DNA from 3 places in the Cohnella sp. genome. Region 3 is predicted to be linked to each of the others. Evidence: riboswitches for the same ligand, from Rfam matches in the RefSeq annotation. Region 3 holds a riboswitch; each other region holds the start of a gene.
The links. Region 3 has a riboswitch for cyclic di-AMP ahead of ACESLM_RS01765 (HAD family hydrolase). Riboswitches for the same ligand answer to the same signal wherever they lie in the genome.
Positions count from the first base shown of each region.

Region 1 (7,553 bases), on a different contig from region 3:
AGTCGACTTCGGCATCGTCGCCTCTTCCGTCATCGACGATCCCGCCATTACCAGTGTACCCTTATTTGACGACCACCTTATCTTAGTGCTTCCGAGAAACCACATTATATTAGAAAGAACGCACATCGAAATGGCGGATCTCCAGAACTTGCCGATGATCCTGTTCTCCCCTGGCACGTGGTACCGTACGCTGACCGACGAGTTATTGAAAAAATACAACCTGAAGCCCGACGTCCGAATGGAAATCGACTCGTTCGAAGCCATCATTCGGCTGCTGTCCGCTTGCCGCGCCGGCTCGCTGCTTCCCCGATCCTATCTTCGGGAGCAGGTGCTGCTCGACAACGATCTATACCTTCCGCGAATCAAAGAGCTTGAAGAGACGAAAAGAACGACATTTCTCATTCACGGAGACCCTGCCTGGATCGCTCCATCGACGCGTTTCCTGATCGAGGAGACGACCGCATATTTTAATCGGGAAGCCGCGCGTTACAAAGAATCGTAAAGGGGCGGCTTCACCGCCCCCGCTTCTCCGGCAAGCCCAGCAGCTCCGTCAACGCGACCGGCTCGTAATCGTGCTCGCGCAGCCAGTCGATGATTCTCGGAAGCGCTTCGACCGTGCCGGACAAACTCTGCCCTTCTCCACCGCCGGCATGCATCAGAACGACGGAACCCGGTCGAACCGCCCGGGTCACGTTCCGGAATATCTGGTTCGCGCTTAGCTGCCTCCAGTCCGACGAATCGACGTCCCAATTGACGACCGTATAACCCCGCTTTTTCGCCCAGTCCAGCTGCCTCGGCACGATTTCCCCGTACGGGGGACGGACGAGCCTCGGTCTGAACCCGACCGCCGCGGCAATCGCCGTTTCCGCCCTCATGATCTGTTCCTGCACCCTCGCAAGCGACATCTTCGAAAAGTCGGGGTGGCTGTAGGAGTGATTCCCGATATCGTGGCCTTCCCGATGAATGCGTCTGACCTGGTCGGGATATTTGCGCGCTCGCGTGCCGACAACGAAAAAGCTGGCACGAACCCCTTTGCGCTTCAAGATGTCCAGCACTCGCGGCGTAAAGCGAGGATCGGGCACGTCGTCGAACGTCAGAGCCACCTTACGGGACTCGCGCGAAGCGGACAGCACAAATACGCCTTCGTATTTGCGCTCCCATTCGGTCCAGTGGATGCCTGAAGGCTTCGACTGCCCTGCGCTGGCCGAGGCTGCAGAACCGCCCCGCAACGCTAAAAAGGTGACGACGCTTGCCAGCACCATCACCGCTACTCCCAGGCGTTTCATCTTCATCGCCGAACCCTCCCATCCCGCTCATTCTATTTCTAGCCTGAGCGAACGGGATGGTTTTCATTCACCGGAATCGAACGACTCCTGGCACTGTCCGATCTGATCGTTCGTGCCGATCAGCACCATGACGTCCTCCATGGACAATACGTCTTTGGCGGCCGGAGCGATGATCATGCCTTGGGGTTTGTGAATCGCCACGATGCTGCAGCCGAATTTGCCGCGCAAATCGACGTCCTCCAGAGATTTGCCGGACCAGCACCGGGGTACCGCCAGCTCCGCGATCGTATACTTCTTGGACAATTCGATGTAATCGAGCAGGTTGGGCGAGACGAGTTGGTGCGCGACGCGAACACCCATGTCCCGCTCCGGGTAGATGATCCGGTCGACGCCCATCCTTTCCAGCACACGACCGTGCAGATCCGATACCGCCTTGGCTACGACCTTCTTCACTCCGAGCTCCTTCAGCAGAATCGTCGCCAGAATGCTCGCCTGGATATCGTCGCCGATCGCGACGACGCCGCAGTCGAAATTCCGCGCCCCGACGGAACGCAGCACCTCCTCGTCCGTCGCGTCCGCCATGATCGCGTGGGTCAGCACCCCCGACAACTCCTGCACCTTTTCCTCGTCCCGGTCCACACCGAGCACCTCGTACCCCAAACTGATCAATTCCCGGCCGAGGCTGGAGCCGAACCGGCCCAACCCGATAATAACGAATTGATTAAATTTCATGTTTCTCCGTCCTCTACCCGATGATGATTTTACCTTCCGCGTAACGGTAAAGCGATCGTCCCTGCTTAGGCCCCAATGCGTAAGTCAACGTAAGCGGCCCTAGACGACCGATAAACATCAGAACAATAATCGTCAGCTTGCCCGCCAAGCTCAAGTCCGCGGTCAATCCCATCGATAATCCGACGGTGCCGAATGCCGACGTCGCTTCGAACAGAATTTTCAGGAAGCTGGCATCCTCGGTCGTCGCGAGCAGCATCGTTCCCGCCAGCACGATCCCGATACAGAACAGCGTAACGGTAATCGCTTTGTACACCCGCTCCTGGGCGAGCCGCAGCCGAAACAGCACGACGTCCTCCTTGCCTCGCATCATCGCCAGCACCGCGCCGACCAGCACGGCGAACGTCGTCGTCTTGATCCCTCCGCCCGTCGAACCCGGGGAAGCTCCGATAAACATCAGAATGACAATGAAAAATTGCGTCGCTTGGCGCAGTTCGGCAATTTCCACGGTAGAGACGCCTCCCGAGCGGGTCGTCACGGACTGGAACAGCGCGGACAGCGCTTTATGCGAAAAATGCTCATCGCCGATCGAGCGGGGATTCGTGAACTCGAAGATCAAGATGATCAGCGCCCCAACGCCGATCAACGTCGCGGAAACGCTTAGCACAACTTTTGTATGAAGCGAAAACTTCCGTTTATTCCGATAATCGAATAGATCGGCCAGCACGATAAAGCCGAATCCCCCAAGAACGATCAGAGCCATCGAGACGGCGTTCATATAATAATCCTCGGAGTATCGAATGAGGCTGCTGCCGTCCCCGGACAGATCGAAGCCCGCATTGTTGAAGATGGAGATTGCATGAAACGCGCCGTGGTATATCGCTTCTCCGAGCGGCATATCAAGCGCGAAACGGATCGTATACAGCACCGCTCCGGCCAGCTCCAGCGCCAGCGCGTAGAAGATGACTTTGCGCACGAGCCGGACGAGTCCTTCGATGCTGCCCTGATTCAGCGATTCCTGCAAAACCAGCCGTTCCTTGAGCGAAATCCGCCTCCGCAAAATCAGTGCGAACAGCGTGGCCATCGTCATGAAGCCGATGCCGCCGATCTGGATCAGCAGCAAAATGACCCAATGGCCGAACGTGGAGAAGTGAGAGCCCGTATCGAACAGCACGAGACCGGTCACGCATGTCGCCGAAGTCGCGGTGAACAAGGCGTCCACGAAAGAGAGCGGCTCCCGGTTCTCGGACGCGACGGGAAGCATAAGCAGCACGGCCCCCGTCAATATAATGAAAGAAAATCCGAGCAGCAATATTCTCGGAGGAGAAGCATACAACCATCGCACCGCTTTTTTTAACAATTAATCCACCTCTGCTGCACCCGTCGCTTTTTTACGCAAATAAGCAAAAACGCCATAGGCTCCCTCTAGACGCAAAAAAAAGCACTGGAACCCCAGTGCCTTCACTGCACGCGATTCCTGTTCGTATAGCGCCTACGAGGTTAGCTGTCGGGTTCGGGCTCGAACAGGCTGCCCTATCCTCCGCGTCGGTCGCGGTCGGAATTCACCCCGGGATGTTCGAATACAATAGTTCTTGTACACGTCGTCCGTTGGTTCCCCCGTTTTCTGCATGCAGAAATTCGGCCGTTCTATCGGATAAAAGACGTACCACCGCATTATAGTCTTTACCCCGCGGAGGAACAACGTCAAAAAGGGGGCAATCCGGCTCGTTTAGGCATTTTTTCGCACAATTATCCGAAGGATTAGCCATCGGACAGTCATTATCGCTTCGTTTGCTTTCATTTTCGCCGAAAATACGAGATACTAAATGAAAAAATCGGCAGCCGTCAAGAGCGAAGCCACTGTATACGTTTACTTGAATTTCTGCAGGCGAGGAGAGAAACCGAATGATCGAAAATCGACCGCTTCCGCTGGACAAACGCTGGGTTTGGACGGCCGCGATCGGACTGGCATTGTTTTTATTGATCCAAGTGTTCCCCATTACAGGGCAATTGTTTTCCATGCACACCGCCCCCGTGCTCACAAGGGCCGAAGCGGAGCAGCGGGCGATCCAATGGGCCGCCGACAAATTCAACATCCAAGCCTCCGACGTAAAAAAGACGACGGTCACGCATATGACGGACGGCAAAACGAACGGCTACTTATCCAAACATGCGTTGACAGACTCGTACAATAAGCAGTGGGCCGCGGCAACCCCCACCGACGTCTACGTCGTTGAATTGTACGCGGACGGGGTGCCCGGGGCGCTAACCGTCTCGCTCCATATGGAGTCGGGCAGCCTCGTCGCTTGGCGGCACTTGGGCGCGGATTCCGACTCTGCTATCGGCGAAGCCTTATCCTCGTCGGAGGAGCCGACGGCCGAACAAGCCGCCAGCGTGCTGCAGTACGCTTCCTGGTTCGGAGTTCGCACGAGCGATTGGGAATGGGCGGGCGGAACGACCGACGGAGGAGCTTTCGAATACATCTCCCGGCAAGCGGCGATCGGGGAAGCCGAGCTTAAGCTTCAAGTCACCGCTCCGGCGCCATTCCGCCTGACGAGTTCGTCTTTCCCGAGCTGGCAAGGGGGAGCGGTCGATTACCGGGTGGATCTGCCTGAGGCGTTCACAGAATACATGGAAGGGCAAGAACGCTGGGCGACGAGATTGTCGGTATTCGGCTTCATTTTGCCCCAAGTGCTGCTGTTCATCCTGGCGATCGTCTATACGGGGACTCATGGCGGGCATACTTCCTACCGGAGGGGCATTTTCCTCGCTTCCGTCTTTTTCGCGCTGTACGCGGGCCTGACCTATAACATGATTCCGGGTCTGCGGGCAGGTACTTGGGAATCGGGAGTCAGCATAGGGGATACCGTTAATCTTACGGTCAGCCTTGTCACTTACGCGGCGATGGCGCTGCTCACTTATTTCTCGGCCGTCGGCGGAGACGGCTTATGGAAATCGATGGGCCATTCGCTCTGGCCGAGATGGCGGGAATCGGGTTACGGGGAAGCGGTGCTGAAGAGCATGAAGGAAGGCTACTTCCTCGCCTTTATTTTGCTGGGGGCTCAATCCGTCATCCTGCTCGTGCTGGAAAAGAGCTTGGGCGCTTTCGCTTCTTCGGACGCCACGCAGTCGATGTACAATATGAGCATTCCTCTGCTTCTGCCGCTGCTGGCTTGGTGCGCTGGCATATCGGAGGAGCTGCAAAGCCGGCTGTTCGGCATCGGGGTATTCCGCAGCTGGTTCGTCGGCCTCGCGCGCAAGCTGAAAGGCGGCGAGCCTTCGGCCCGAACGGTCGTCGTCCTGACGACGATCGCCATCGTGCCGCCCGGACTGTTCTGGGCGCTCGGCCATGTCGGTTACGCGGTCTATCCGGTTTACACGCGCGTCATCGAACTCGTGCTGCTGTCGTTCCTGTTCGGTTGGTTCATGCTGCGTTTCGGCTTGATGGCCGTCATTTTCGCGCATGTAACGCTCGATGCGATTCTGATGGGCATGCAGATGATGTTCGACGGCTTGCCGGGCGATTTCGCCGGAGGCGTCTTCAGCCTCCTCACCCCGGCTCTCGTCGGCATCGTGATCTGGCGGCTTCATCGAGCGCTTCGTCCTCGGACCTGAAGCTGAGCTGTCTGATACTCTGTTTATACTTATCCGACAGCTCTCTTCTTCGTTCGAACCGCCTGATGAGCTTGCCGGCCAGCCAGAAGACGAGCTTGGCGGCAAGCAGCCCGGCCATAACGTCCGCGATGACATGCTGCTTGATAAACACCGTGGAAACGATAATGCTGACGGCCACGACCGCGATCGGGATTTTCGCCGCCGTTCTTAATCGGCGAGCGCCGTAAATCATAAGAGCGCTCGTCAGCACGTGTACGCTCGGAAAGCAGTTGTAGGGCTGGTCGTTGGCATAAATAAAAGAGACGATACCGTGGAAAAAACCTTCCGTCCCGATCTCGGGGCGGGGAACGGTCGTCTGAAACACCAGGAAAACGAGATTCGACAGCAGCAAGCCGAGGCAAAACGCCAGCAGCAGCCGGAAATATTCCCTCCTGTCTTTGCGAAGAACAAGAACGAATACGACGAACAGGAACGGGTACCACAGCGAGTAAGGCAGCGCGAATGCCGGCACGAACGGAATACTCCCGTCGACTTCGGTTACAAGCGACCTCGCGTTGCCCGCCGCCCGGTTCTGCAGGACGTACAGCAGATTAATAGCCGGAATGAGCAGCAGCCACAGCAAGGGCCGCCAAGCCGCCCCTTGCTTGACGGCCTGGGCTCGCGATTCGATCGGAGTTGCGTTCAACTTGCTCACTCCTTATCCAGAGGCTAAACTTTCGCAGCCGGACGATCCGCCCCCGTGCTGCCGGAGCTCCGGCTTAGGCCCGAACTTGCGGGCGAGATTGCCGCGTGTGCAGACGAGCATCACCGGGGTCAGCTTCAGCCTGCTCCGCTCGCTGCGCGCCAGTCCGTTCGGATGCATGAAGCGGAGAAGCAGCTTCAAATAGATCGACGTCAGCTTCTCGAACCGTTTCGAAGCAAGCGGACGCTGTTCAAATCCGAGACCGTGCGTCAGTCCCCGATGGAGAATCGTAACCCCGACGAGCGCCTTGACCGGAGCCAGCTCCGGCCGACCGTCCAACTCCCGCCGGATTTCCTTAAGCGATTTCCTCGCCAGACGCGCCGTCTGAAGCGCGGCCCGGTCCGCCCCCAGCTCCCGTGTCAGCGCCAGCACCTTCCCGTTGTTCAGATGCAGCTCGCCGATCCGGTCTCCTCGTTCGATCCGGGTCCCGTCCTCGCAGACAAACGGCTCTCCCTTATACCTTTTGACCATCACGATGCAGATCCCCGCGTACAGCGAATGCTCGCTCGTCAGCTTCATCGCCCAAGCGGCCGTTCTCTCCCACGTCATCCAGACGTTCTGTCTGGCACTGCCGAAGCCGCGGCGCAGCGCCGCAGTTCCTCTTGTCCACCCCGCGTTGCCCGCCGACCATTCCGGTTGATTTTGCATATCCGTTCCTCCGCCTCCGTTTTGCGTTAGCTTCATTGTATCTCGCCGTCTCCCCCGCTCCCATCGTTTCGCGTCGGGTTCGTTTCCGAACTTTCGTCCAGCAGGCATTAGACTTTGGTCTAGAGCGCATATAATAACCCCTCAGATTTTGCCGCTATCCCCTTCCGTCAGTCCGCTTCACAGCTACGTTTCATCCCTTTACCGATATCCCTCTCGATCAGTTCGTTCTATCTCTCTCCATTCATTCTCTGTATGCCTTTTGCCGCTATCCCCTCCATTCAGTTCACGCCGCACCTGCCCCACCGTCTTTCCCACCCTTTTGCCGCTATCCCTTTCGGTCAGTTGACGTTATACCACGCTTACAGTTCTTCGCCCCTTTTGCCGATATCCCCTCGAGTCAGTTGGAAGTCACTATAAATAAAAAGAAAAATTAACTATTTAAAACTTTAAACAAGAACAAATGTTTGGTATAATAAAAACAGAACAAACGTTCTTTTAAAGCGGAAGGGAGATTCGTATGAGCCTTAAAGAAG
Region 1 covers NZ_JBEPYQ010000065.1:8,603-16,155, reverse strand. The annotation lists gene ACESLM_RS19940 (LysR substrate-binding domain-containing protein) at 1-502, shown strand, start outside; gene ACESLM_RS19935 (polysaccharide deacetylase family protein) at 513-1,292, opposite strand; gene ACESLM_RS19930 (potassium channel family protein) at 1,350-2,018, opposite strand; gene ACESLM_RS19925 (TrkH family potassium uptake protein) at 2,032-3,375, opposite strand; cyclic di-AMP (ydaO/yuaA leader) riboswitch at 3,489-3,669, opposite strand; gene ACESLM_RS19920 (hypothetical protein) at 3,921-5,630, shown strand; gene ACESLM_RS19915 (phosphatase PAP2 family protein) at 5,566-6,315, opposite strand; gene ACESLM_RS19910 (YkoP family protein) at 6,328-7,056, opposite strand; gene ACESLM_RS19905 (transposase) at 7,538-7,553, shown strand, end outside.
Region 1: another riboswitch for cyclic di-AMP. It lies ahead of ACESLM_RS19925 (TrkH family potassium uptake protein); the one in region 3 lies ahead of ACESLM_RS01765 (HAD family hydrolase).

Region 2 (7,553 bases), on a different contig from region 3:
CAGCAGATGCTGCGGCTCTCCCCCGATGCGTCGCAACGACTGCTCGCTTACGCGGAGACGCTGCGATGGAGGCATTATGGGGAGCTCATGGACTGGAACGAAGCCCGGAACGTCGTTACGCGCAAAAGCCTGTTCACCATTGTCGATCTGGAGAGCGGGCTCAGCTTTCGCGTGCAGCGACGCGCCGGCAGCGATCATGCCGACGTGCAGCCGGTCTCGCGGGAAGATTCGAAAGTCATGAAGCAGATTTACGGGGGCAAGTGGAGCTGGCAGCGCAGAGCGATCGTCGTCTCCAAAGACGGCGCGCGAATAGCCGCTTCCATGAATGGCATGCCCCACGGAGGGGATGGCATTCCGGATAACGGCTTTAACGGCCACTTCTGCGTGCATTTCCTCGGCAGCAGCTCTCACCGCTCCAACACGCCCGACCCTGCGCATCAGCTGATGGTGCACAAGGCAAGCGGGAGCCTGCGCAGCTACTTCAATTCCGCCTCTCCGCAAGTGCTGGCGGCCAGCTTCGTCGAAGCGCTGAACCAGAAGGACGGCGAGATGCTGCGGCTGATCTGGTCCGATGCGTCCGCCGACCGCATCGAAGCGATGGATCGGCTGATCGGACGATTGGAATCGATCTACGTCAAGCGAACCCGCACCGCGGAACACGACGACGTTCAAGATGACAAGCTGTCGGCTGCGGTCGCGCTCCCCCTGCTCGTTCGCTTGCAGGATCGGGGAACGCTCCATGGCGAGCTGCGTTTCGAGTTCGCTCGAAGCTCCCCGCATTTGCCGTGGCGAATCGTCGAAGTCGCCTCCGATCATTCCAGCTTGATTCCGTAAAGCTTGCCGTCTCGCGAAGCGACGACCGCATAATCGCCGAACACCGCCGGGGACGCTTCGATGTTGGCGCCGAGCGCCAAGCTTCCGCGAACTCGGCCGTCCCTGGCCGAGACGACGGAGACGACCCCGCCGGAATCGGCTTGAAGCAGATGGGCGTTGCCCTGCGAATCGTAGACGTCGGTCGGAGACGACCAGGCGTAGCGCTTCATCGGCAGCCGCCACGCTTCTTTGCCGGTCTTTTTGTCCAAGGCGACCATCAGACCGGCGCCGAGCGTCCCGTAGCGCGCGATCGTGAACACGACGAGATCGGAGATGTTCCCTTTGCCAACGACGGGGGTCGCAAGCACGCCGCCGTTCACGGGGTGATCCCCTCCGACGATGGAGAGGCATTCGTATTTCGCCTGCCAGACGACTTGACCGGTCAGGCCGTTTATTTTGCGCAAGTAGGCGTAGCCTTTGTTCCCCTGCTTGTCGACCTCAGTCCCCGTATACAAGTACGGAACATCGTTCTCGGCCTCGACGACGATCGTCGCATCCGTGTCGTCCAGCGGCGGAAGCGCCCAGACCGGCTCGTTCGTCCGCACGTTCATCGCCAGCAGGCTGCCTCCGTTATCGGCAAAATAGGCGAAGTCCCCGTAAGCGGCGACGGAATTTTCGATGCCCTGGTAGGCGTTCGCGCTTATCTTATAACGGAATTTGCTGACGATCGGCTTGATCGACAGCGTCTTCCGCTGCGGATCGAACGACGTATTGAGCTTCACGCGGTAAAACAATCCGTTCTCCCCGCCCACGGTCAGCGTATCGTCCAACCGGTTGAACAAAGCCGAACCGTCGAACGCGCCCCATCTCCGGTAAGCAAACGAATCGATGCCGTTTACGCGGAGCAGCCTTGTCTGATCGATCAGGCTGTACAGGTTGAATCCGATCGTTCCGTTCTCGGGAATGCCCTCTCCCACGTACAACAGCGGATAACCTCTCGCATCGACGGACACGCTGCCTTTGATCGGATTGCCGACTTTGATCGGGTTTCTCGTCTCCTCGCCCGTCTCCAGCTCCAGGAAATAGACGTAACCGTCCAAGGAAGCGTAGATCACTTCCGTAAAATCCGGCTTGGAGCGAAACTTCGCCTTTACGTTCATCGCCTGCAGCACTTCCGGCTTCCATCTGACGATCGCCGGCTGTCCCGTCCAACCCGCGCCGCCGCCCCATGAGCTGCTTTTCGTCTTTTTCTCCCAGACGACCTTGGGCCGGTACGTCCGCATCTCCGCGGTGCCGTAGGACGGAGCGTTCCTTGCTCCCCCGCCGCGAAACCCGAGCACTCCCTCGATCTCCGTGTACGCTTCGGGAAAAGGTTGGGAGCCTGCCTGCTTGCCGCTCCATTGCCCGGAGCGAACGCCCGCCGCGTCCGCGATTCCTTGCGCCGCGAGCAGGATGATCAGCATGAATACGACCGTTTTGCTCCCCTTCGACACGCCCATCCATTCCTCCATATATTGGAATGAATAGATTTTACCTTCCTGCGGGCAAGAAGCATGTCAAACGGTCGACGGGAAACCGCGGAACCTTTGTCGCTTTGGGTTGCATTCGAGCGGAACGCGCGAAAAAAAACCGGCCCGCAAGCTGCCGGGGAGCGACCGTTGTCGTCGCCCGGCTTGCGGGTCGGCCCTTCGCAGGGCGGATCTGTTCAGAACGGCCCGAAGGCTCGCTTCGGCGCGTCCGTCAGCTCGGAACCTCCGCTCTTCTCTCCCGCTTGCGCGGGACGTCCGGGAGCTCGTTCACGGATACGACTTCCTTCGTCCGCTTCGCCGGCTTCTTCCAATAGCGCTCGCTTCCCGGAAGATCGTCGAACCAAGAGGCGTCGTCGGGGCAATCCAGCATCATGAACTTGCCGTAATTGCCGTCTCGGGACTGGTGGTACTTCAGGTAGGCTTTGCCGTTCTCGATCGCCAAAATTTCGATTTTCCCGGACGTATGGCTCATCGACAGGCGCACCCTTTTCCCCAGACCGGAAGTGCGCGCCTTCGCCTTCTCCACGATGTCGTACACCCGGGCCAGCGGCAGCACGAAATCGTTGTTGCCCGCCACCGGACGATTGATGAAGAAATAGTAGGGCGTCACGCCCGCCCAGCTCAGCCGGTCGAGCAGCTCGCCAAGCACCTCGGGATCGTCGTTGATGCCTCTGAGCACCGGAGTCTGGTTGACCACGATCGCGCCGGCGTCGTGCAGCGCCTGGAAGCCGCGCACCGCTTCGGGCGTAATCTCGCGCGGATGGTTGATATGGGCCATGACGTAGATTCGCTTGTTCGCGTCGGAAAACTCGCGAATCGTCTCCAGCAGCTCCTCGTCCTCGTAGATCCGCATCGGGTTGAAGACGGGAATTTTCGAACCGAGCCGGATAATCTTCACATGCTCGATTTCGCGCAATCTATGCAAAATGGCGCGCAGTTTAGGCGTGGCGAGAATGAGACTGTCGCCTCCGGTCAGCAGGACGTTGCTGATCTCGGGATGGTTCGCGATGTATTGCAAGCCCGGTTCGATGTCCGAGGTCGCCTCCTTGACGTCGTTGCGGAACAACCGCTTGCGAAAGCAATATCGGCAGTAAGCCCCGCACACCTCGGAGACGATCAGCAGCGCGGTCGACGAATACTTGTGCTGGCAGCCTTTGACGACGTAGTTCGTATCCTCGTCCGAAGCGTCCCAGCGTCCGTACTCCTCCAGCTCTCCCTCGTTCGGGATGACCAGCTTGCGAATCGGATCGTGCGGATCGTCCCAATCGATCAGATTCAAATAATACTCGTTCACCCGAAACACGAATTTCTCGGTGATTTTCTTCAGCTTCTCACGTTGTTCCTCGGGGATGCGAGAGATTTTTCCGATATCGGTGATATACTTTGGTTGCGGCATTCGGCCTTCCTCCTCCAGGTATATTCAGTCGAATTCGAGAACGAATCCGTTCCAAGCCCCGCTATACCCCCTTTCGTCTCAAGACAAAAATAAACCCCGTCCGCGGCAGACCATCTCCTGCTGCGTACAAGGGCCGAAAAAGACAGAAAAAGACCCTTAGCGGGTCAAAAGAATGAGCAACTTATGACCCATCCAGTGCAAACGAGGTTAGCTGACGGGCTCGGGATAGATGGTTCCCTACATTCTCGCTGAATGATTCGCCCCAAAAACTTGGTTCCCCCGCTTTCCGGAAGTTTCCGGAAACTAAGCTTAAATTCACTATAATTTAATCCCTCCACCCTGTCAACCTTTGATAGCGCCCGGGTTTCGACGATTTGTACGACGGGATTCGCGTCGGTTACAATGGAAGAAAGAAGGAGGAACATTCATGCACAGCGCTCGCAAACTATCGGACGGAATTAAAGGGCTGATCGACCGGAAGTTCGTTCTGTTTCTGTTCGTCATTCTGCTCATCGGCCTGAACATCTTCATTCTGGAGAAAATCTCGTACATCTTCCATCCGTTTATCGTCGTTCTGGAGACCGTATTTCTGCCGTTCCTGCTGACCGGAGTCGCCTATTATTTGCTCAATCCGATCGTCGACTTCCTGGAACACCGGAAAGTTAAACGCGTATACTCCATCTTCGGACTTTATCTCGTTATTCTGACCGTGCTTACGCTCATCATCATGAAGGTCGTTCCCTTGCTCAGCGAGCAAATCGCCAGTCTGATCTCGCAGTTCCCTACATACACGCACAATGCGCAGCAGAAATTCGAGGAACTGATCGGCAACGAGTACTTCAACGAGCTACAGAGCATGCTCGGCATCGACACGGCCAGGCTGGCCGACGAGTTCTCCTCGCGCGTATCGACGATTCTGAGCAACGCCTGGTCCGGAATCGGCGGAGTGGTAGGCAAAATCACCGAGACGGTACTGGCGATCATTACGGTGCCGTTCGTCCTGTTCTACCTGCTCAAGGACCGCAAGAAGCTTGTCCCGTTCGTGCTCGGCTTCGTGCCGACCCGCCTGAGAGGCCGATCCTTCGGCGTCATGCTGGAGATGAACCACCAGATCAGTTCGTACATCCGCGGACAAATCATCGTCAGCGCCTGCATCGGCGTGCTTCTCTATATCGGTTATCTCATTATCGGCCTCGACTACTCCCTCGTGCTTGCGGTCATCGCCGCCTGTACGAGCATCGTGCCCTATCTCGGGCCTGCGATCGCGATTACGCCGGCGCTCATCGTCGCCATGATGACCTCCCCGATCATGCTGATCAAAATGATCGTCATCTGGACGATCGTGCAGCTGATCGAAGGCAAGTTCATCTCGCCGCAAATTATGGGCAAGACGATGCGCGTCCATCCGATCACGATCATCTTCGTCATAATCGCGGCCGGCAACCTGTTCGGCATGATCGGCATCATTCTCGCCGTTCCGGGCTACGCGATTCTGAAGGTCATCTCGACCCATCTGTTCCGCTGGTTCAAGGGGCGCACGGGGCTGTACGATGCGGCTTCTCCCGCTCCTGATCCCGATCTTGCGACGCCTGCCGAACTTGCCCAGCCTGCCGCTCCAGCCTCGCGAGGACCGACCGATTCGGCGGAATAACCGCTTCGGAGCCGCTCGTAGCCAATACTGGCATTCAGGCTTCTCTTATAAGCGATTTCGTTTTTAAGGGGCTGTCCCATAAGCCAATCAAGTTGCTGTGAAAGCTAATCGATGATAAAGGTGCAAGGGGTATGTACCTCCTTCCGATGCTATACGCTTCTGAAACCTGAATGGGTAAACCCGTGATAAGGTGGTTTCAGGAGCGTATGAGGCATTCTCCAGGAGGTACATACCCCTACTTTGTCTATCGATCATCTCAAGCAACTCTGCTTATGGAACAGCCCCTTGCCTTATCGCTTATTTAGACGATATCGCAATCGACTCAAGCATGCTGATACTGAGCCTGATGAAGCCGGCTGTAGATGCCGCCGGACGCGATCAGGTCCTGATGGCTGCCCTGCTCGGCGATGCCGTTCTCATCGACGACGATGATGCGGTCGGCGTTCTTGATCGTCGCCAGCCGGTGCGCGATGACGAGCGTCGTGCGGCCGACGGACAGCTCGGACAGCGACTGCTGGATCGCGGCTTCGGTCTCGGTGTCGAGCGCCGACGTCGCTTCGTCGAGGATGAGGATCGGCGGGTTCTTCAGGAACATCCGCGCGATCGCCATCCGCTGCTTCTGGCCGCCGGACAGCTTGACGCCGCGCTCGCCGATGATCGTGTTCATTCCTTCCGGAAGCTGCTTGATCATGTCCTCAAGCGAGGCCCGTCTGGCCGCCTCCCAGATCTGCTCGTCGGTCGCCTTCAGATCGCCGTAAGCGATATTCTCGCGGATCGAGCCTGAGAACAGGAAGACGTCCTGCTGCACGATGCCGATGTTGCGGCGCAGCGACTTCAGCGTCAGATTGCGGATGTCCATGCCGTCGACGGTAATGCTTCCCCCCGTGACGTCGTAGAATCGCGGCAGCAGGCTGCAGATCGTCGTCTTGCCGGCGCCCGAAGGTCCGACGAATGCAATCGTCTCCCCCGCGCGGATGGACAGGTCGACTCCCTTGAACACGTCCCGCCCTTCCTCGTAGCCGAACGACACGTTCTCGAAGCGGATGTCGCCGCGCAGCGTATCGACCTCTACCGCGTCCTTGCCATCCACGATGTCCGGCTCCGTGTCGATGACCTCGACGTAGCGCTTAAAGCCGGCAATTCCTTTCGGATAACTCTCGATCACGGCATTGATCTTCTCGATCGGCCGGAAGAAAATGTTAGACAGCAACAGAAACGCCATAAATTCCCCAAGCTCGATCCGGCCGTCGATGAAAAACCAAGCTCCGCACACCATGACGAATATCGTGATGAGGCGCATCAGCATGTACGTCACCGAGAAGCTCTTCGCCATCGTCTTGTAGGCGAGCAGCTTCGTCTCGCGGAAATTGCGGTTGTCGACGGAGAACAGCTTCTTCTCGTGCTCCTCGTTGGCGAACGACTGCACGACGCGAATGCCGCCAACGTTCTCCTCGATCCGGGCGTTAAAGCTGCCGACGTTGCCGAACAGCCGCTGGTACGTGCTCGTCATCTTGCCTCCGAACACGATAATCAGCCAAGCCATGATCGGAATGATGATGAACGTAAGCAGCGCCAGCTCCAGGTTGATGTAGGCCATCAGCGTGAAGGAGCCCGCCAGCGTCATGACCGCGATGAAAATGTCCTCGGGACCGTGATGGGCGATCTCCCCGATGTCGTTCAGATCGTTCGTCACCCGGCCGACGAGATGCCCGGTCTTGTGGTTGTCGAAAAACCGGAACGACAGCTTCTGGATATGATCGAACATTTTCCGGCGCATGTCGGTCTCGATGTTGATGCCCAGCATGTGCCCCCAATAGGTGACGATGTAGTTCAGCACCGTGTTAAGCGCGTAGACTCCGAGCAGACCGATGCTGGCCAGCACGATCATCTGCCAATCGCCGTTCGGCAGCAGATCGTCGATGAAAGCGCTGACCGCCAGCGGAAAGCCCAGCTCGAGCAGCCCCGCGATCACCGCGCAAGTAAAATCGAGAATGAATAAACCTTTATAAGGACGGTAATACGAGAAAAACCTGCGAAGCATCGTTAATTGTTCCCCTCTCCTTCGTCAGCCGGACGTTGCGGCGCCGGCTCCTCTCCGACCTCCTGAAGATCGAACAGATGGACGTACTCTTCGATAACCTGATCCAACGCTTTCAGCTCTCCC
Region 2 covers NZ_JBEPYQ010000055.1:4,142-11,694, reverse strand. The annotation lists gene ACESLM_RS17935 (hypothetical protein) at 1-834, shown strand, start outside; gene ACESLM_RS17930 (outer membrane protein assembly factor BamB family protein) at 813-2,312, opposite strand; gene ACESLM_RS17925 (KamA family radical SAM protein) at 2,554-3,738, opposite strand; cyclic di-AMP (ydaO/yuaA leader) riboswitch at 3,920-4,058, opposite strand; gene ACESLM_RS17920 (AI-2E family transporter) at 4,166-5,389, shown strand; gene ACESLM_RS17915 (ABC transporter ATP-binding protein) at 5,712-7,430, opposite strand; gene ACESLM_RS17910 (hypothetical protein) at 7,433-7,553, opposite strand, start outside.
Region 2: another riboswitch for cyclic di-AMP. It lies ahead of ACESLM_RS17925 (KamA family radical SAM protein); the one in region 3 lies ahead of ACESLM_RS01765 (HAD family hydrolase).

Region 3 (7,553 bases):
TTTGGCGGTCGGAGGGGCGGCCGCGATCGTCGGCGTTACCTTCATCATTCTGGGCGGCAAGGAAGGCTTCGACTTGTCTTCCGACCATATGATCGGCAATTTGCTTGCGTTCGGAGTCAGCGTGGTCGGCGCGCTGTTTAACTTGAGCTGCATGTCGCTGATGAAGCGTTACTCTTCCTTGCGCGTAAGCGCCTGGTTTATTCTGTTCGGCAGCTTGTTCATGATCCCGTTTACGCTGGGCGGCTGGGGCAAGGTGGATTGGAGCGGTCTGGGAGCGGGACATTACGCGGCGATCGCTTATAACGTGATCGTCTGCACGGTCGTCGCGTTCGTTGTCTGGAACGCCAGCATGTTCAAGATCGGCGCGGCTCGCGCCAACTTCTTCCGCTACGTCGTGCCCGCGGCGGCCGTCATTGCCGGGCTGCTCTTCTTCGACGAGTCGATCTCGGGCTGGCAGATCGTCGGAGCCGTCTGCATGGCGGCGGGGCTCGTCTGGATCAGCATGGAGAAGAGGCGCGAACCCGCCCCCGTTCTGACCCGCATGGAAACGAGAGAAGGAGTTGTCCCTTGACGGGGCAACTCCTTCTTTGTCATTTCGCTTCGGTTCCGATTACGGTTACGGATAAGGGATCGACGTATTCTCCTTCTTTAAGCGTCGAGTAATGTAGATGGGGACCGGTGGATTCCCCGGTGCTGCCCATCTGTCCGATCAAATCGCCGGACTTCACTTCGTCTCCGGCTTCGACCGCGAGCTTGTCCAGGTGCCGGTATTCGGTGACCCACGCTTCGCCGTGCTCGATCTTCACCGTCAAGCCTTTGGCAGAGTCGTATTCGGACTGCACGACTGTGCCCGCGCCGGCCGCGAAAATATCCGATCCGGCTTTGCCGGCGATATCGATGCCGTCGTGCAGCGATTTTTCGGATGTGGTCGGATGGATGCGGTAGCCGTAGCGCGAGCTGATTTTCGCGTCTTCCGGCATCGTGAGCCGCAATTGAATTTCCTTTGCGCTATCGTGGTTCGTTTCAACGGCTTGAGCGGGCTGCGGCTCGCCCTTGTCCGCCGCGAGAGCGGACGGCAGCAGTAAAGCTCCGGCCAGAATGAAGACGGCGGCCCCGGTATATAAGGCTTTCTTTCGAGCTGGTTTGTAGTCTCGGATCATCACGATTCTCCTTGCGATCAGTTTTTTGCTTCCGAAGAAACCGACTCCCGATAACGCGACTTTCCGCGCGGCTCCGATTTCCAGCAGCTTGATCATGCAGGACGCATAGGTTTCCTTGGAGGCAATGGCATTCAGCACGTTCGCGTCGCAGGCGCTTTCCTGATCGATGCGCATTCTCCTCAGCCCGTACCACGCCAGCGGATTAAACCAATGCGCGGAGACGAGCGAATACGCCAGCAAGTTGACCCAAATATCCTTTCTCCGGTAATGGGCCAGCTCATGTCTGAAGATGCATTCCCATTCGGCTTCGGCCAGACGTCCGGCCAAATCCCGCGGAATCAGCACGACCGGGGAGAAAATGCCGAACAGTGCCGGTCCGGACACGAGACGGGTCAAGCGAAGCTGAACGCCGGGGCGGATGCCGCTGTCCGCGCGGATTCGCGCGAACATTTTTTCCAGCTCGCGGGGGACGGTCAGGCCGGGCTCTCGCCGTAGCGCCCGGGACATGGCAAGATGTCCGGCGAGCGGAAACAGCAGCGCCAGAGCGATGCCGGATAGCCACACGGCCGCAGCGATTCGAAGAAGAAGGTTGTCCGGAGCCCTATTGGAGCTCGCGGGTTGTGAAGCTGCCTCTTCTCCTTCGAATACGGCTACGCCGCTTGTCCCCTCTGAAGCTTCCGCTGCTGCGGCGGCCGAGAGGTTTTCGGCGCGAGATTGAATCGCGTCGAAGACCGGCAAGCGCGTTTCCAGCGTATCGGGCACGGGCAGCCATCTCAGTTGGTTTCCTACGTCTCCGGGCAGCAGCGGGATCAGCAGCTTCGCGAGCAGCAGGAACCACAGGGCGTACTTCCAGCCTGGGGACAGCGTCCTGCGCCACAGTCGCAGCGCCGCCGCGAGCAACAGCGCGAGGACGGCGGCTTCCGCCGAGCCGACGAGCGCTTGCCCGAATATTCGGATCGCAAGCTCCATCGTCATTTCTCCTTTTCCCGGAGCAGGTCTTTCAACTCCTTGATATCGTCGGGAGAGAGCTTGCCGGATTCCAGGAAGTGCACCATCATCGGTTTAAGCGCGCCTCCGTAAATTCGGTCGAGGAAGGAGCGGCTTGCTTCGCGAACGCATTCCTCTTCGTTGACGAGCGGGAAGTAAGCGTACTCCCGCCCGTCCTTGCGGAAGCCGAGAGCTCCCTTCTGAACAAGTCTGCCGATGAGCGTCTTCACCGTCTTCGGCTTCCACGATTTCGTCCCGCTTAAGCGGGAAATGATGTCGGCGGCCGTTAATGGCGACGTTTGCCATGCGATTCGCATAATATCCCATTCCGCGTCCGAAATGGGTGGGGATTCGGGCATGTCGGTTCCTCCGTTCGTTCATCGCCGGCGATGAATACGCCAAAGATTACAACTGTAGTCTACAAGGGTAGATTACAGTTGTAATCGATTTGTGTCAAGCTGTCCGCGTCGGAAAATTTACGGCGTAGGGGCGGAGCGGGCCGGGGATGCCGCTTTGAAGCGATGGTAGCGGAGTAGGATATCCTGGTGGAGGGCGTGATCTTCGGGGATTCCCATATGCTTGCGGATGACGTGTCCGACGCCTCTCTGGCGAATGGAAGTTTGCAGAATGACCGCCTCGAGATCCCCGTCATCGTCGTACAGCAGCGCAGAGGCCATGGCGGATGCGAGATGCGGAACCGGAATACCGTTGTCGAAGGCTTGCAGCGCCGGACGCACCAGCCTTTCGTTGCTGGAAAGCTTGCGAAGCGGAGAACGTCCGACGCGGGCGATCTTGTCGACGATGGCGGCGTTCTCGAATCTGCGCAGCGTGCCGCGTACGTATTGGCTGTGTTCAGCCTGGCTGAAGCCGTGTTTGGAGACGAGCAGCCGGGACGTCTCCTCCAGCGTCCGCTCGACGCTTCGCCGCAGCTCCGGGTCGCGCATCGATTCCTGGATTGTCCGGTAGCCTTGCCGGTATCCGTAATAAGCGGCGACGGAATGCCCTGTATTGACGGTAAACAGCTTTCTCTCGACGTACGGCTCGAGCGAGTCGACGTATTGGGCGCCTTCGATGACGGGGAAGAGATCGAGCGAAGGGACGCGCTCGATAATCCATTCGCAGTAGGGCTCGACTTTGACGGCGAGCGGGTCGGCGTGCTGCTGCGGAGGGACGATGCGGTCTACGGCCGCGTTCGGGCAGACGAGCATGCTGTCCGCGAGCGGCTTCCATTCCGGCGCCAGATGGCGCATGATCCATTTGCGCAGCAAGGCGCTTCCGTTCATCGCGTTCTCGCATGCGATCACAAGCAAGGGGCGGGGCCTCTCTGCCAGGCGCGCTTCGATTCCCCGGGCAATCGGCTCCGCGATCTCGGGAAGCGCGGACGCCCCGACCGCCGTCGTAATCACATCCGCTTCCGCGACCCGTCTGATGACGGCATCCCGGTCTTTGAGGCTGACGGCGGTCACGTCGCTTACAAGAGTGCTGCGCTCCGGCTCTCCGGCGTAGGTGACGGTGTACTGCTCCTTTAGCTGCAGGGCTTTGACCTGGCCGGCGTTGCGGGCGGCGAAGCACACTTCATAGCCCGAACGGGACAGCATCAGTCCGATAAATCCTCTTCCGATATTTCCTGCTCCGAACTGTACGGCTTTCATAATCCGTTCCTCCTCTTCGCGTGATGAATGTTGCTCTTCCGTGTATGCTCGATCGTTCGTTAGAAAAGACCGCTTGGATTTTCGTTGGGAGCTATCGCCATTAATTTTCTGATTAATCAGAAAATTAATGGCGCAGAAGGGGCGATGGTGGTGCTGCTTCGTGTTCGTTGCAGTTTTCAGCCCCGTGCGGCGCGACCGCAGCGAACCTCAACCTCGTGCAGCGCGACGAGGGCAAATACAGCGACCTGAGGCAGCGAGCTTCAATCCCGCGCAACGCGACGAGGCCAAAAAAAGTGCCTCGGATCAGCGAACCTCAACCCCGCGAGTCGCGACGAAGGCCAAAAGAATGCCCTGAAGCAGCGAACCTCAACTCCGCGCAACGCGACGAAGGCCAAAAAAGTGCCTCAAAGCAGCAAGCCTCACCCCCGCGCGGTATCAAGCCTCGACTTAGCGATAGCGGGCTCGAACCCTCGCGCATGCCACACCCCCGACTGGCGTCGTCGATCTCAAGACGCTTCCGAACGGCCGGCTAGATGGCGGAAGTCCAGCTCCGCAAGCGAGCTGGCCCGGTAAGGAGATTTCGGGAAGCCCAGCGTTTCGGTCAGCACATTCGGAACGACGACGCACACCGTTCCTGCGGCGATCGCAGCTTTGGCTCCGTTGGGGGAATCTTCCACCGAGATCGTCTCTTCGCCGCGAACACCGAGGATGCTCATCGCTTGCAAGTACAGCTCGGGATTGGGCTTCACTTTGCTAACGTGATCGGAAGTGCGAATGCACTCGAAATAGTCGGTCAGCTTCAGGCGATCCAGATGAGTGCGAACCCAATGCTCGGAGGAGCTCGAAGCGAGGCCGATTTTAATTCCGAGCGCTCTGGCCGACTCCAGATAGCCGAGAACTCCCGGACGCACCGTTTCCTGCTCCATTAGTTCGGCGTGCTTGTCGTGAACGGACCGGCGGAAAGCCGCCTTGTCGATCGGCAGGCCAAGGTCGGTCATGAGATATTCATAGGGATTAAAAGCGTGCAAGCTCGTGCCGATGCATTGCGAATATTGCTCCAGCGTCAGCTCGACGCCGTGGGAGCGGTACGCTTCGCGGAACGCCCGGTACCAGGCGGTCTCCGTATCGATGATTGTTCCGTCGAAGTCGAAAATAATGGCTTTGATCATGAACAGTCTCCTTTCGCGCTTTCCGCGCCCGATAGAATGTTCCGGATGGTCCATCCGGAAAGAGAAAACGGCAAAAAGGGCCCCTTTCTCAGGGCCCGGCTTCCGAAAGAAACTGAAGAAGCAAAATATAGACCCATCTTCCGCAGACGAGGTTAGCTGACGGACTCGGGAAGATGGTCTCCCTACGTTCATATGCGAACGATTCGCCCCAAAAGTGGTTCCCCCGCTTTTCGACGACGAGCGCCGAAAACTAAGCGTGTTATAACTGTAACTCAAAGTCAATTTAATGTCAAGTTATATTACATTATATTTGAATAAGGGGTTTAATGTAACTTTATATTACATTAATATGCCGCGTTAATGGTTTGAACGAGCTAACCCCGGGGGGAGGAGGGCAATGTTGTCAGGTTAAAATTTGTCGCCCCCGGTCCTGGCGAATAGGTTGAGCCTTGACGGGACCGAGACTGCGAGGCCAAGGCCAAAAAAGTGCCTCGGCGCTGTCCAAGCCGCGCGGCCAAGGCCAAAAAAGTGCCTCGGCGCTGTCCAAGCCGCGCGGCCAAGGCCAAAAAAGTGCCTCGGCGCTGCCCAAGCCGCGCGGCCAAGGCCAAAAAAGTGCCTCGGCGCTGTCCAAGCCGCGCGGCCAAGGCCAAAAAAGTGCCTCGGTGCTGTCCAAGCCGCGCGGCCAAGGCCAAAAAAGTGCCTCGGTGCTGTCCAAGCCGAGCATAGTACGCTGACAACATTGAGCTAACCCCTCCTCTCCTCGCCCGCTCCGACCGGAACCTTACGAAGCACCCTGCGGTATTCCGAAGGAGAGAGGCCGCTCCACAAGCGGAACTTCTTGGAGAAATAAAGCGCATCGCCGTAACCGACGGACGAAGCGACCTGCTCGATCGTCATGTCCGAGGCAAGCAGCAGCTCGGCCCGCTGCATGCGCATCTGCAGCAGATACTGCATCGGCGACATGCCGGTCGACTGTTTGAACAGCTTGCACAGGTGGGTGCGATGGTAGCCGAGCATTGCCGACATGCCCGAGACGGAGATTGGTTGGGCATATTGCAGCGTCAAATACTGCAAAGCCTGCTTCACGACGTGATCCGAATCCGTCGTCGCTGCGCCGCCTGCGGAGACAGAGAACCGCTTCTTGGCGCGGGCGGCACCGAGCTGGTGCAGCAGGAGGCGAAGCCAGCCTTCGGCTTCCAGGTTGGACAGTTCCGCGCCGAGCGAAGCCTCGAAGCAGCGGCGGAGCTGCTCATAGGCGTTGCGGAGATGCGGATTCAGGCTGCCGGAGACGACGGGGGATTCGGGAGTAACGCCGATTGCGTCCATGGCCGCGGCCGCGCCGGGGCCGTTGAAGGCGAACCAGGCGTACCGCCAAGGCGCGTGCTCGTCGGCCTGGTACGAGAACAGCTCCCCCGGAAAGATGGCGAAAGAGTCCCCCGCGCCGCAGCGGTATCCGATTCCGCCGATTGTAAAATCCCCGTGCCCGGACAGAACGGTGTGGATCAAATAGTAGTCGTGAACGGCGGGTCCCATTTTGTGCAGTGGGACCGGCTGGCCTTCCCCGCTGAAGAGAACGGCCAACTCGCCGCCGGAGGGGGAGGGGTTCATGCCGAGGACGTACTCGTCGTGATCCGGATTCATCGCGTCCACCTGCCTGTTTCCTTTTCTCCCACTATAGCAAACAAACGACAAATGTCCATATAAATGCGCGATGCCTCCATACTCTTATGAGTGCGCTTGCTTTACATTGAGAGTAGCCAATCATTTTAATCAGCCGGAGGTTATGAACTTGTCCAAAATTACTTTTATCGGCGCGGGAAGTACGGTTTTCGCCAAAAACGTGCTCGGGGACGTTATGCACACGCCTGCGCTGCAAGGCTTCGAGATCGCTCTGTTCGACATCGATCCGGTTCGTCTGAAGGATTCCGAAAACATTCTCAATAACATCAAAAAGACATCCGGAAGCAGCTGCGTCATTAAGTCCTACAGCGACCGCAAAGAGGCGCTTCGCGGAGCGAAATACGTCGTTAATGCGATTCAGGTAGGCGGTTACGACCCTTGTACGATCACGGATTTCGAGGTTCCGAAAAAATACGGACTGCGCCAGACGATCGCCGACACGGTCGGCATCGGGGGCATTTTCCGCAACTTGCGCACGATCCCGGTCATGCTCGACTTCGCCAAGGACATCCGCGAGGTTTGTCCGGACGCTCTATTCCTGAACTATACGAACCCGATGGCCGTGCTGACGAACGTGATGAACACGTACGGCGGCGTCAACACGGTCGGTCTGTGCCACAGCGTTCAAGTGTGCGTGCGCGACCTGTTCGACAACCTGGGCATGGACGCGACGGGCGTCAAGTCGAAGATCGCCGGCATCAACCACATGGCCTGGCTGCTGGAAGTGTCCAAGGACGGCGTCGACCTGTACCCGGAGATCAAGCGCCGCGCGGCAGAGAAACAGAAGGAAAAGCACCACGACATGGTCCGTCTGGAGCTGATGCTGAAGTTCGGCTACTATATCACGGAATCGTCCGAGCACAACGCCGAGTATCACCCGTACTTCATCAAGCGCAATTACCCGG
Region 3 covers NZ_JBEPYQ010000003.1:87,802-95,354, forward strand. The annotation lists gene ACESLM_RS01745 (DMT family transporter) at 1-571, shown strand, start outside; gene ACESLM_RS01750 (M56 family metallopeptidase) at 591-2,129, opposite strand; gene ACESLM_RS01755 (BlaI/MecI/CopY family transcriptional regulator) at 2,132-2,506, opposite strand; gene ACESLM_RS01760 (mannitol-1-phosphate 5-dehydrogenase) at 2,624-3,799, opposite strand; gene ACESLM_RS01765 (HAD family hydrolase) at 4,306-4,968, opposite strand; cyclic di-AMP (ydaO/yuaA leader) riboswitch at 5,094-5,235, opposite strand; gene ACESLM_RS01770 (hypothetical protein) at 5,418-5,702, shown strand; gene ACESLM_RS01775 (AraC family transcriptional regulator) at 5,713-6,609, opposite strand; gene melA (alpha-glucosidase/alpha-galactosidase) at 6,758-7,553, shown strand, end outside.